DNA from 2 places in the Kitasatospora sp. NBC_01287 genome. Region 1 is predicted to be linked to the other one. Evidence: riboswitches for the same ligand, from Rfam matches in the RefSeq annotation. Region 1 holds a riboswitch; the other holds the start of a gene.
The links. A riboswitch is a leader RNA that binds a small molecule or an ion and turns the genes downstream of it on or off. The one in region 1 is predicted to bind glycine.

Region 1 (6,956 bases):
AGTTCCAGACCGAGGCGAAGCGGTCAGGGGTGACCTGCAGGTGCAGCTGGAGCGAGGTCGCAGCCGCCTCGGCCACCATGGTCACCGAGTCCAGCACCAGGTGCTCGACGCCCTCGATGTCGAGCGCGATGTCCTCACCGCGGGCCGCCAGGATCTGGTCGCTGAGCAGGCTGTAGCGGTTGTTGTGGGACATCGACTCCAGCCCCGTGTGCTCCACCCCCAGGGTCGGCAGCACCCCGACCATGATGATCCGGGCGCCGGCCTCGGCCGCCCGCCGGTCGGCGTAGCGCAGGCCGGTGTCGATCTCCTCTCGCAGCTCCTCGAAGACATGGCCGCTGAGCCGGTGCGGGGCGATGTTGACCTCGATGTTGAACTGGCCCAGCTCGGTCTGGAAGTCGGTGGACCCGATCGCCGCCAGGACCTGCTCGTTGCGCATCAGCGGCAGGCCCTGCTCGTCCGCCAGGTTGAGCTCGATCTCCAGCCCCAGGACCGCCCGCGGCCGGTCGAACCGGCCCTCCCGCAGCATCCGCTCCAGTGCCTCCTGGCAGGACTGCAGTTTGCGTCGGTACTGCTGCCGGTCCGCCAGGTCCGCGCGGGTCGCGATGACCTTCTCCCCCATACCTGTCCCCTTCACCCGGTGCCACCGTGCCCAGCATCATGCCCACCCGGAAGATCGATACCCGAGGTGCCTCAATGCCTTGCGCCACAAGGGAACTGACGCTTTCTCACTTTTCTCGCCGACTTGCCGGGCACGACAGAAGGTGATAAACAGGTCACCCTGCGCACTTGTTCGAGTAGGCTCCGCGCCGCTTGCCGTCCCGGCCCCGAACCGCTGCCCCGGACCACGGTCCGGGCCGTTGTCCCGGACCTGGGCGGCACCCTCGCGTGCGGTGGAGTCGCGCGCCAAGCCCCGCGATCACGCCCAACCGGACCCGGCCCTGTCGCGCCACGCCGGTATGCCGCTTTCGCACGCCGATCTCGCACGGAGAGGCGACCCGCCATGACCTTGCAAACGCCCCAGCCCCCGCCCAGCGCACTGCGCGCCGTCCTGGCCGCACTGACCTCACCGGCCGCACTGCGGCAGTCCGGGGCCGCCGCGCTGCTCAGTCCCACCGGCCGGCTGGTGCCCGCCCATCCCCTGGCCGTCCATCAGCTGCCCCCGGGGACGACCACGGCCCGCGCCCTGGCCGCCGCGCCGCGCTCGGGCTGGCGCTTCCTGGTCAAGGACACCCTGGCCAAGGGCGGCTCGGTCGAGCCGGGCGGCGCGGTGGTGGCGGCGGCCGAGGTGATGAAGTCCGCGGAGGGCCACAGCTTCGCGCACTTCGCGGCCGGCCCCTACCTCGACTCCACGATGCAGGCCCTGGACCAGGCCTGGCAGCTGGTGCAGGCGCAGCGCACCAGCCATCAGGCGCGGTTGCTGTCGATGCCGGGTCACTACGCCACCGCACTCTGGCTGCACGGGATCGACGCCACCCCCGACGACGACCTGCTGATCCCGCTGGCACCGGCGCCGCTCGGCATCACCGCGCACCGCGCCTACCCGGCCGGCGAGCTGCTCGCACTGCTCACCCGGCCCTCGGCGGCCAGGGACACGGACACCGCGGCACCCGCGGCACCCGCGGCACCCGTCAGCACGCCGCTCGCCCCGGTGCCCGCGTTCTAGGCGGGCACGCCTCACCCTGACGGACTACCTCGCGGCCACCCGGCCGAACCAGGGCCGGGTGGCCCGTTTGTGCGCCCGGAGGCCGGAGAGACATCTGAATGGGTGATCTATGCCCTGGAGTTGTGGCGCGTGTCACCAAACAGCTGCGGGACGGGCCGCGGATGCCGACACTGGGAACCAGCGTGGAAGGACCACCTGTCCTACCCACAGATGCGTCGGCTCACACCTGAGCCGGCCGGACAGGATCCGACCACCGTCAACGGTGTTCCGGAGCCGCGGGTCCACCAGGGCTCAGGCCGGTACCGCTGCGGGGGGCGTGGATCGTGAGTGAAGCGAGGTACAAAGATGTGCCAGCATCGACCTGAGTGCCCGTCGGCCGAATCCGCCGACCGAGAGGCGGCCGTGCCGGTCGCCCGCCACCCCGAGCAGGGCTGGAGCCTGCTCTGCAACGGGGTCCTGCTCTTCGAGGACACCGGCGAACTGCTGCCGGACGGCCGGGTGATCGCGCCGCACCGCTCGCTGGTGATCGCCGCCTGAGCCGATCCACGCCGCCCGCCGGGCACCTCCCCGCCCAGGGCCCTGCCCAGGCCTGGTCCAAGCCCCGCCCGAACGTGACGAAGTCCCCTGCGGCAGCTGCCGCAGGGGACTTCGTCACACCGGGGACGGTCAGGCGCCGTACTCGTCCAGCGGCGGGCAGGAGCAGACCAGGTGACGGTCGCCGTAGGCACCGTCGATCCGGCTCACCGGCGGCCAGTACTTGTCCGCCGGGTTCACCCCGGCCGGGAAGACCGCCTCGTGGCGCTGGTAGGCGTGCGACCAGTCACCGGCCAGGGCGGCGGCGGTGTGCGGGGCGTTGCGCAGCGGGTTGTCGTCCGCGGCCCACTCGCCCGAGCCCACCTTCTCGATCTCCGCGCGGATCTCGATCATCGCGGCGCAGAACCGGTCGATCTCGTGCAGGTCCTCGGACTCGGTCGGCTCGATCATCAGCGTGCCGGCCACCGGGAAGGACATGGTCGGGGCGTGGAAGCCGTAGTCGATCAGGCGCTTGGCGATGTCGTCCACGGTCACCCCCGTCTCCTTGGTCAGCGGGCGCAGGTCGATGATGCACTCGTGCGCCACCAGGCCGCCGGGGCCGGTGTAGAGCACCGGGAAGTGCGGGGCCAGCCGCTTGGCGATGTAGTTGGCGCTCAGCACCGCGACCTGGGTCGCGTGCTTGAGGCCCTCGCCGCCCATAAGCCGCACGTACGCCCAGGAGATCGGCAGGATCGCGGCCGAGCCCCACGGGGCGGCCGAGATCGGGCCGACACCGGTGGCCGGACCGGCCTCCGACTGCAGCGGGTGGTTGGGCAGGTACGGCGCCAGGTGCGCGCGCACCGCGACCGGGCCGACGCCCGGGCCGCCGCCGCCGTGCGGGATGCAGAAGGTCTTGTGCAGGTTCAGGTGCGAGACGTCCGCGCCGAACTTGCCCGGCTTGGCGAGGCCGACCAGGGCGTTCAGGTTGGCGCCGTCCACGTAGACCTGGCCGCCGGCCTCGTGCACCAGGGCGCAGATGTCGGTGATCTGGGTCTCGAAGACACCGTGGGTGGAGGGGTAGGTGACCATCAGCACGGCGAGCTGCTCGCGGTGCTGCTCGATCTTGGCCTTCAGGTCCTCGACGTCCACGTCACCGTCGGTCAGGGTCTTGACCACGACCACCCGCATGCCGGCCATCACGGCGGAGGCGGCGTTGGTGCCGTGCGCCGAGGCCGGGATCAGGCAGACGTCGCGCTGGGTGTCGCCGTTGGCGTGGTGGTAGGCGCGCACCGCCAGCAGGCCGGCGAACTCGCCCTGGGAGCCGGCGTTCGGCTGGATCGAGACGGCGTCGTAGCCGGTGACCTCGACCAGCTGGTGCTCCAGCTGACGGATCAGGGTCAGGTAGCCCTGGGCCTGGTCGATGGGGGCGAAGGGGTGCAGCTGGCCGAACTCCGGCCAGGTGACCGCCTCCATCTCGGTGGTGGCGTTGAGCTTCATGGTGCAGGAGCCGAGCGGGATCATGCCGCGGTCCAGCGCGTAGTCCCGGTCCGAGAGGCGGCGCAGGTAGCGCAGCATCGCCGTCTCCGAGCGGTGGCTGTGGAAGACCGGGTGGGTGAGGTACTCGTCCTCGCGCAGCAGGTCGGCCGGGAGCGTCTCGGCGACCGCGTCCGCGTCCACGCCCGCGACGCCGAAGGCGGCCCAGACGGCGGCGAGGTGCTCGCGGGTGGTGGTCTCGTCGCAGGAGATCGAGACCGTGTCGGCGTCCACCTGGTACAGGTTGACCCCGGCCTCACGCGCGGCGGCCAGCACGGCGGCGGCGCGACCCGTGACCTTCGCGGTGACGGTGTCGAAGAAGGCCTCGTGGGCGAGCTCGACACCGCCGGCCCGCAGGCCCGCGGCCAGCGCGGCGGCGTAGCGGTGGGTCCGGCGGGCGATGTCGGCCAGACCGTCCGGGCCGTGGTAGACGGCGTACATCGAGGCCATCACGGCGAGCAGCACCTGGGCGGTGCAGATGTTGCTGGTGGCCTTCTCCCGGCGGATGTGCTGCTCGCGGGTCTGCAGCGCCAGCCGGTAGGCGCGGTGGCCGTCGGCGTCCACCGAGACACCGACCAGGCGGCCGGGCAGCGAGCGGGCGTATTCGGCGCGCACCGAGAGGTAGCCGGCGTGCGGGCCGCCGAAGCCCATCGGCACACCGAAGCGCTGCGAGGTGCCGCAGGCGATGTCGGCGCCGAGCGAGCCGGGCGACTTGAGCAGGGTGAGCGCGAGCAGGTCGGCGGCGACCGCGACGATCGCACCCAGTCCGTGCGCCTGCTCGATCACGGCAGCGAGGTCGCGGACCGCGCCGGAGGCACCGGGGTACTGCAGCAGCACGCCGAAGACACCGCCCTCGGCGATCTCCGCCGGGATGCCCTGGGAGAGGTCGGCGACGACCACCTCGACACCGGTGGGCAGCGCGCGGGTCCTGATCACCGCGACGGTCTGCGGCAGCGTGTCGGCGTCGACCAGGAAGACACCGCCCTTCACCTTGGTGACCCGGCGGGCCAGCGCCATCGCCTCGGCGGCGGCGGTGCCCTCGTCGAGCAGCGAGGAGCCCGAGGTGGACAGACCGGTCAGGTCGGAGACCAGGGTCTGGAAGTTGAGCAGCGCCTCCAGGCGGCCCTGCGAGATCTCCGGCTGGTACGGGGTGTACGCGGTGTACCAGGCCGGGTTCTCCATGACGTTGCGCAGGATCACCGGCGGGGTGAAGGTGCCGTAGTAACCCAGCCCGATCATCGGGGTGAGCACCTCGTTGCGGGCGGCGAGCTCACGCAGCTCGGCCAGCACCTGGGCCTCGGAGCGGCCCTCGGGCAGGTCCAGGCCGGTGATGCTGCGGATCGCCTCGGGGACGGCGGCGGCGGAGAGCTCATCGAGCGAGCCGTAGCCCACCTGCGCCAGCATCTTCTCCTGGGCGGCGGAGTCGGGGCCGATGTGCCGGGACTCGAAGGGGCTGGCCGCTTCGAGTTCGGCGAGGGTGGCAGCGCTGCGGGGACGACCGGCGGTCGGCTGGGCAGTCATGGTGGTCGAGGCCTCCTGGTCACGGACCGGCGGGGGCACACACGCCTCAGGACTCGCCGCCGTGGGGAAGCGGATGAGCCTGGACGGGCGAGCCCGACAGGCCTCCCCCTCTGTCATCGGGACCTGAGAGCTTCGCCCGCACGGGGCGGGGGCCCCGTCGGCTTGCACCGTCGGTGAGGGTGGTCCCCGCCAGCTCCCTCGCCGGCGGTCCTGCCCTGCTTTCCAGAGTGACCTATCCCACACGGTACGGATGCCTGAGAGATTCCGGGGAGGGTTTGCTCCTTCGGCGCCTCACTCCCCTGCGTTTCCAAGGGTGAGGACTCTCCCGAGCGGGTTCGGCGGTCGCGCCCAGGGTACCAGCGCGGACCTGCGCGGCAGCCGCCCAGGTGAGCGAATCCACTCCCCCACATGGCGCAGTACGCGCACGGACGGCCGCGCTCGGCTCGCCCCGGTCCGCTTTGTGCCTTTTGGTGTGAATCGCAGACAGTAACTTAATGGAGGAAAGCGTGCAGACCGACATCGACCCCCGAGACCTGATCGGGCACAAGGCCGTCGACCGCAACGGCGACAAGATCGGCACGGTGGACGAGGTCTACCTCGACGACGCGACCGGCGAACCCGAATGGGCCGCCGTGCGGACCGGGATCTTCGGGCGGGACGCCTTCGTCCCGCTGACCACGAGCGAGTTCTCCGGCGAGGAACTGCGGGTGCCCTACGACAAGTCGCTGATCAAGGAGTCACCGGACTTCGGCGTCGGCCAGCACCTGTCGCCCGCGCAGGAGCTGCAGCTCTACCGCTACTACGGGCTCGACTCGCCGAACAACGGCCGCCCGACCGAGCGGAGCGGGGCGCCGGCCAACGGCTCGGGCGCCGCTCAGGACCTCGACTTCGGCATCGGATCCGGCTCCGGCCCGGGCGCCCCGATGGCGGCGGCCGCCGCGGCGAGCACCTCGGCCGCGCGGTCCGGCGGCACCACGGCCGGCCCCGCCACCCAGCTGACCGCCCAACCGACGGCGGCCCCGACCACCATCGGCCTGGACAAGCCGATCGATCCGCACCCCGCTCCCGTCCCGCCGCCCACTCCGGACCCGGTGCACGCGCCCCAGAAGGCCGGCGCAGCGCACGCACCGGCGACCTCGCCGCCGCCCGGGCCGATCGAGCTCACCCTGCGCGAGGAGCGGCTGGAGATCACCAACGAATGGCACGTGCTGGGCACCGCCCGGCTGCGCAAGTACGTGGTGACAGAGCCGGTCGAGCGGCGGGTGCAGGTGGTGCGCGAGCGCGTCCGGGTCGAGCGGGTGCCGGTGAGCGAAGCGGAACAGGCCGCCCTCACCGCGCAGGAGATCGCCGAGGGGGTGGAGGAGGTCACGCTGCGCGAGGAGCGACCCGCGGTGCGCAAGTACGTCGCACCGCTGGAGCGGGTGCGACTGGTGGTCGAGCGGTACACCGAGGAGAAGGTGATCCGCGAGGAGTTGCGCCGCGAGCAGGTGGAGATCCACGACAGCACCTCGCCCGACGCGGCCGGGCCGACCCCGCCCAGCCGGCCGGCGATGCCGCCGGAGCACGGCGGCCGCGAGCACTGAACGGCTCGTCCGCCCCTGGAGGCGCGCTGGCCAGGACCCCCGATCAAGGGTTCTGACCAGCGCGCCTTCGGCCGTTCCAGCCCGCCGGTGAGCCGTGCGACGAGCCGTGCGACCGGCCGTCCGGTGGGCCGTGCGACCGGTCG
Region 2 (6,956 bases), 4.9 Mb from region 1:
GGCAGCAGCGCCTCGGCGATGATGTCGGCGACCTCGCGGAAGTCCTCCGCGACGAAGCCGCGGGTGGCCAGCGCCGGGGTGCCGATCCGCAGGCCGGAGGTGACCATCGGCGGGCGCGGGTCGTTCGGGACGGCGTTGCGGTTGACCGTGATGCCGACCTCGTGCAGCCGGTCCTCGGCCTGCTGGCCGTCGAGCTGGCTGTTGCGCAGGTCGACCAGGACCAGGTGCACGTCGGTGCCGCCGGAGAGCACCGAGATGCCCGCCGCGGTGGCGTCGTCCTGGAGCAGGCGGGCGGCCAGGATCTTGGCGCCCTCCAGGGTGCGCTCCTGGCGCTCCTTGAACTCCGGCGAGGCCGCGACCTTGAAGGCGACCGCCTTGCCGGCGATCACGTGCTCCAGCGGACCGCCCTGCTGGCCGGGGAAGACCGCGGAGTTGATCTTCTTGGCCAGCTCGGCCTTGGAGAGGATCACACCGCCGCGCGGGCCGCCCAGGGTCTTGTGGGTGGTGGTGGTGACCACGTCCGCGTACGGCACCGGGGAGGGGTGCAGGCCCGCGGCCACCAGGCCGGCGAAGTGGGCCATGTCCACCATCAGGTAGGCGCCGACCTCGTCGGCGATCCGGCGGAACTCGGCGAAGTCGAGCTGGCGGGGGTAGGCGGACCAGCCGGCGATGATCAGCTTGGGCTGGTGCTCCTTGGCCAGGCGCTCGACCTCCTCCATGTCGACCAGGTTGGTCTGCTCGTCCACGTGGTAGGCCACCACGTTGTAGAGCTTGCCGGAGAAGTTGATCTTCATGCCGTGGGTCAGGTGGCCGCCGTGGGCCAGGTTCAGGCCCAGGATGGTGTCGCCCGGCTGGATCAGCGCGAACATCGCGGCGGCGTTGGCCTGCGCGCCCGAGTGCGGCTGGACGTTCGCGGCCTCGGCGCCGAACAGCGCCTTGATCCGGTCGATGGCGATCTGCTCGACCACGTCGACGTGTTCGCAGCCGCCGTAGTAGCGCTTGCCGGGGTAGCCCTCGGCGTACTTGTTGGTCAGGACCGACCCCTGGGCCTCCATGACCGCCACCGGGGCGAAGTTCTCGGAGGCGATCATCTCAAGGGTGGACTGCTGGCGGTGCAGCTCGGCGTCGACCGCGGCGGCGATCTCCGGGTCGAGTGCGTGCAGGGACTGGTTGAGAACCGTCATGGTGGCGTCTTCCCGTGGGGCTGGGCGGGGACCAAGGGCGGGCGGCCGCCGCGCTGCGACCGCCCGCACGCGTCCGTCAGGACTGGGTGAAAGCGGCGTACTCGTCGGCGCTGAGCAGGTCCCCGGGGGTCTCGGAGAGCTTCAGCTTGAAGAGCCAGCCACCCTCGAAGGCGGCCGAGTTGACCAGGGCGGGCTCGTCGACGACGCCCTGGTTGACCTCGACGACCTCGCCGGTGGCGGGGGAGTACAGGTCGCTGACGGACTTGGTGGACTCGAGCTCGCCGCAGGTCTCCCCGGCGGTGACGGTGTCGCCGACCTCGGGCAGCTGCACGTAGACGATGTCACCGAGGGCGGTGGCCGCGTGCTCGGTGATCCCGACGGTCGACACGCCGTCCGCGTCGGCGGCGGTCAGCCACTCGTGCTCCTTGCTGTACTGCAGGTGCTGCGGGTTGCTCATGATGGTCATTCTCCAGGATCGGAAGCGGGTGTGACGAAACGGTCCGCCGAGCGGACGGTCGGCGAACGGTCAGCAGATTGAAGCAGGCGCGGTGGCGCGGGCTCAGCGGGCGCGCTTGTAGAACGGCAGCGCGACGACCTCGACCGGCTCGTGCTTGCCGCGCACGTCCACCGCGACCGCGGTGCCGGGGGCCGCGAAGGCGGCGTCCACGTAGGCGATGGCGATCGGCTTGCCGAGGGTGGGGGAGGGGGCACCGGAGGTGATCCGCCCGATCGCGGCGGCCTCGCCGCCGGCCGTGGCGTCGACCACCGCGTACTCGGCGCGCGGTACCCGCTTGCCCTCGGAGACCAGGCCGACCAGCTTGCGCGGCGGGTTCGACTCGGCCTTGGCGGCCGCCTCCTCCAGCGCCTTGCGACCGACGAACTCGCCGCCGTTGGTGGTCTTGTCGAAGCGCACCACGCGGCCCAGGCCCGCGTCGAAGGGGGTCAGCGAGGTGTCCAGCTCGTGCCCGTAGAGCGGCATGCCGGCCTCCAGGCGCAGCGTGTCGCGGCAGGACAGGCCGCACGGGACCAGGCCCGCGGCGGAGCCCGCCTCGGTCAGCGCGTTCCACAGGTGCTCGGCGTCCGCGGGGGCGCTGAAGACCTCGAAGCCGTCCTCGCCGGTGTAGCCGGTGCGGGCCAGCCAGACCTGCTTGCCGGCCACGGTGGCGGGCAGCAGCGCGTAGTACTTCAGGGCCGGCAGGTCGGCGTCGGTGAGCGAGGCGAGGATGCCGTTGGCCTCCGGGCCCTGCACGGCGAGCAGCGCGTACGCGTCGCGGTCGTCGCGCACCACGGCGTCGAAGCCGGCCGCGCGCTCGGTCAGCGCGTCCAGCACCACCTGGGCGTTGGAGGCGTTCGCGACCACCAGGTACTCGTCCTCGGCGGTCCGGTAGACGATCAGGTCGTCCAGGATCCCGCCGTCCTCGCGGCAGATCATCGTGTAGCGGGCGCGCAGCACGCCGAGCGCCGAGATGAAGCCGACCAGCGCGTGGTCCAGCAGCTCACCGGCCTGCGGGCCCGAGACGGTGATCTCGCCCATGTGCGAGAGGTCGAAGAGACCGGCCTTGGTGCGCACCGCGAGGTGCTCCTCGCGCTCGCTGCCGTAGCGCAGCGGCATGTCCCAGCCGGCGAAGTCGGTCATGGTCGCACCGAGCGAGCGGTGCAGGGCGTCGAGCGCGGTCAGGCGGGGGGACATGATGAGACTCCCGGTCGTGTATGAGGACATGCGGGGGTGGAGTCTCCCCGTCTGTCGTCACAACCTGAGAGCTTCACCGCGTCAAGGATGACGCGGCTTGCACCGTGGGTGGGCGCACGGCACGGCCGTGTTCCACTTTCCAGATTCGCCTCGCCCACACGGTAGGGGTGCCTGAGAGATTCCGGGGAGGACTTGCTCCTTCGGCGCCGGTCCGTGCCGACTGCGGCACCTCCGGACTCTCCCGCGCGGGTTCGAGCGGCCAGTATGAAGTTTTCCCCGCGCGAACGGACGACGCGGACGGGCACATCATGGCATGCCTGTGCGACCCACGGGAGAGGGGGCGGGGTGGGTAGGCTTCCACCGCGCACACCGTGTGCACACTGCGTGAGAAGCGGGGCAGGGGCGGATGGAGACAGAGGGGTACGCCGTGGCGGGGCCCGGGTGGGCCGAGCCCGGCCAGGCACCGGCGGGCAGCGGCTGGCCCGCCAACGAGCTGGAGCAGGTGCTCACCGCCGCGATCGGCGATCCCGGTGCCACGCCCCGGGTGGTCGAGGTGCTGGCGCGCAGCCAGGTCTGGATCCCGCTGCCCGCCGGGGGCGACCCGGCCGGGGTGGCGCTCGACCTGCCCACCATCGAGCTGGCCGGCGCGCCCTACGTGCCGGTCTTCTCCTCCGAGGAGCAGTTCCTGCGGCACGCGCCCGGCCTGTCCTGCGCCGTCGCGCCGGTCTGGGAGTTCGCCCGCGGCCTGCCGCTGGGCATCGGCATCGCGGTCAACCCCGAGGCGCCGGTGGGCATCCCGGTGCCACCGCAGGGGGTGGCCGAGCTGCGCCGCGGCCCGCGCGAGCGGCGCTGGGAGCAGTCCGGCGCGGCGGGGGCGGGCGCGGGCGGCGCGGGGCTGCCCGAGGGCGCCCGGGTGGCGCTGCGCGAGCCGGAGCCGGCCGAGGAGCCGCTCGCCTTCCTGCAGGCGGTGCGGGCCGAGCTGGCCGCGCTGGGCGGGGTGCTGACGGCGCGGCGGGCGCTGGCCTCGGTGGAGGGCGAGGCGACGGTGCTGTTCGTGGGCGTCCAGCTGGACCCGGTGGCGCCCGCCGACCCGGCGGCCGCCAACGCGGCGCTCGGCCGGGCGCTGGGGGTGGCGCCGCTGCCGGGCGGGGTGCACATGGTGCTGCTGGACCTGGCGGCCGACCCGGTGGTGGACTGGCTGCTGCAGCGGGTACGACCTTTCTACGAGCGGGGCTGACGGCCCCGGCCACCCGCACGTCGGCATGACGGGTGTCACCCGCGCCCCGTAGGGTGGCGCCCGACGCGCGGCGAGCGCGGTGGCGAGGACGGGAGTGGGGACCGGTGACGACGGGAGCGGCAGGCGGTGGCGCGGGGCCCTGGGGTCCGGCCCCTGGCGCGGACCCCGGTGCCCTGGAGCGGGCTCTGCGCGAGGTCGGCCCCGAGCGCTGGGAGGCCTACGAGCAGCTGCTGCGCGAGCTCGCCGCCGGCCGGGTCTGGATGCTGCTCTGGCACGGCACCCCGGGCAGCCCTGACGCCCAGTACGGCAACATGGACATCGGCGGCCACGGCTACGCCCCCGCCGCCACCTCGCCCGAGCAACTGGCCGCCAGCGGCTGGGGCCGGGCCCACGAGGTGATCAGCGGCCAGGAGATCGCCGCCGCGCTCTACCGCACCCGCTGGGGCCTGTGGCTCAACCCGCACGCCCCCGGCGGCGGGGTCGGCGTGCCCTGGGCCGACCTGCGCCGGGTGGCGGCGGGCCTCGACCGGCTGCCGGCCGGGCCGCTGCGGTTGAGCGATCCCCAACTGCCGGGGCTGGAGGGCTTCTACGGTCTGCTGGCCCACCAGGCCCCTTCGGTGCGCCCGGTCCGGGCGCTGCGCCGGGCCTGGGTGCGTCCGGTGGTGGGCGAGGCGTACCTGGCGATCGGTCTTGAGCTGTACGACACTTCGCCGCCCGCGGTGGAGGCGGTGCGCGCGCTGATGCAGCGGGCGATCGCGCAGGCGCCGCCAGGGCTGGCCGTCTCGACGGTGGCGATGAGCGACGACTTCGACCCGGTGGCGCTGTGGCTGCGCGCCAACGGCCGGCCGTTCTACCACCGTGAGGCCACTCCGGCGCCGTACCCGGCTCCCTACCAGCCGCAGGCCTATCCGCAGGGACCGTACGGCAGTTCGATGCCGCCGCAGCCCGGGTGGCCGCAGCAGCCCTGGCCCGGCCGCTAGACACCGCGCCGCCGCGCTGAGCGCTGCCTCGCTGAGCCCCGCCTCGCCTCGCTGAGCGCTGCCCCGCTGAGCCCCGTCCCGCCCCGCTGAGTGCCGCCCGCTGGGCCGCCGACCTGCGCCCCGCCCCGCTCCCGGACGCCTCCGCTCGCACCCCCGCGCGCCCTCGGCGCCGCCCGGGCGGTTCGTCGGCGAACCGCTCATCACCAGTTGGCCGTTGATCATCCGTCAGGTTTACCGATCATGAACAACGGTAGATCACAGTTGGGCATCCTTCACCGGGCAGGGCTGGCGCGGCGCTGCTGCCAGCGGCGAGAGTTCTGCGCACCGCACCAGCCGAGCAGCTCGGGTGGTATGGCTCGTCGGCTCTGACCAGGACCTGACACCGCCATGCCCGCCTCCGCGCTGCCCATGGGCCGACAACCGTCGGCGAGGGGACGCCAACTGCCCATGACCACACCCACCGACACCACCACGGCCGCCCCGGGCGACCCCGCCCCCGCCGTCTCCGCCCCCACCGCGATCGAGGGCCGCTCGCTCGGCCGGATCGCCTGGCTGCGCTTCCGCCGCGACAAGGCGGCCGTCGTCGGCGGCGTGGTGGTCATCCTGCTGGTGCTGCTGGCCGTACTGGCCAAGCCGATCGAATCGCTCTTCGGGCTCAGCCCCGACGCGCTGCACCAGGACCTGCTGGACGCCGACCTCGGCGGCCTGCCAATGGGCTCCTTCGGCGGGATGAGCCTGAGCCACCCGCTGGGCGTCGACCCGCTGCAGGGCCGCGACCTGCTCTCCCGGATCATCGAGGGCTCCTGGGTCTCGCTGCTGGTGGCCTTCGGCGCGACCGTGCTCTCCAACACCCTGGGCACCGTGCTCGGCGTGGTGGCGGGCTACTACGGCGGCTGGGTCGACACCGTGATCAGCAGGATCATGGACACCTTCCTGGCCTTCCCGCTGCTGCTCTTCGCGATCTCGATCTCGGCCTCGCTGCAGGGCGGCGCGTTCGGACTGCACGGCCTGCCGCTGCACCTGTGCGTGCTGATCTTCGTGATCGGCTTCTTCAACTGGCCCTACATGGGCCGGATCGTGCGCGGCCAGACGCTCTCGCTGCGCGAGCGGGAGTTCGTCTTCGCGGCCCGCAGCCTGGGCGCCCGCGGCCCGTTCATCCTCTTCAAGGAGCTGCTGCCCAACCTGGTCGGCCCGATCCTGGTCTACTCGACCCTGCTGATCCCGACCAACATCCTCTTCGAGGCGGCGCTCAGCTTCCTCGGTGTCGGTATCCAGCCCCCGCAGTCCAGTTGGGGCGGAATGCTGAACGACGCGATCAAGTACTACCAGGTCGACCCGGAGTACATGGTGGTCCCGGGTCTAGCGATCTTCGTCACCGTGCTCGCCTTCAACCTGCTCGGCGACGGGCTGCGCGACGCGCTCGACCCGCGCAGCAACTGACCTCCGACCATCCCTCACCTCCCTCCCTGGCCCAGACCAGCACTCCCAAGGGGTTGATCCAGCTATGCGCCGATCTCGTACCCTCGCCCTGGCCGCGGTGGCCGCCACCGCCGCGCTGGTGGTGAGCGGTTGCTCCAGCAGCGCCAAGAGCGGCACCGGCGGCACCGGCAGCGATGCCGCCGGCGGGCAGAACGCCGCCACCAAGGGGATCGTGAACGCCTCCGACCAGAAGGGCGGCACGGTCACCTACGAGATGAAGGGCACCCCGGACTCGCTGGACCCGGGCAACACCTACTACGCCTACATCTGGAACTTCTCGCGGCTGTACTCCCGGGCGCTCACCACCTTCCAGCCGGGCCCCGGCAGCGCCGGCGACAAGCTGGTCCCGGACCTGGCCACCGGCCTCGGCCAGGTCAGCGACAACG

Region 2: it holds a riboswitch for glycine, as region 1 does, so the genes downstream of both, gcvT (glycine cleavage system aminomethyltransferase GcvT) here and gcvP (aminomethyl-transferring glycine dehydrogenase) in region 1, are expected to answer to the same signal.

The regions. Positions count from the first base shown of each region.
Region 1 is NZ_JAPEPB010000001.1:8,335,728-8,342,683, reverse strand. It holds gene OG455_RS35660 (glutamate-cysteine ligase family protein) at 1-619, opposite strand, end outside; gene OG455_RS35655 (hypothetical protein) at 1,001-1,663, shown strand; gene OG455_RS35650 (DUF5999 family protein) at 2,009-2,200, shown strand; gene gcvP (aminomethyl-transferring glycine dehydrogenase) at 2,330-5,230, opposite strand; glycine riboswitch at 5,463-5,568, opposite strand; gene OG455_RS35640 (PRC and DUF2382 domain-containing protein) at 5,737-6,813, shown strand.
Region 2 is NZ_JAPEPB010000001.1:3,410,914-3,417,869, reverse strand. It holds gene glyA (serine hydroxymethyltransferase) at 1-1,184, opposite strand, end outside; gene gcvH (glycine cleavage system protein GcvH) at 1,261-1,641, opposite strand; gene gcvT (glycine cleavage system aminomethyltransferase GcvT) at 1,744-2,874, opposite strand; glycine riboswitch at 3,024-3,128, opposite strand; gene OG455_RS14250 (enhanced serine sensitivity protein SseB C-terminal domain-containing protein) at 3,281-4,111, shown strand; gene OG455_RS14245 (enhanced serine sensitivity protein SseB C-terminal domain-containing protein) at 4,285-5,091, shown strand; gene OG455_RS14240 (ABC transporter permease) at 5,539-6,531, shown strand; gene OG455_RS14235 (ABC transporter substrate-binding protein) at 6,596-6,956, shown strand, end outside.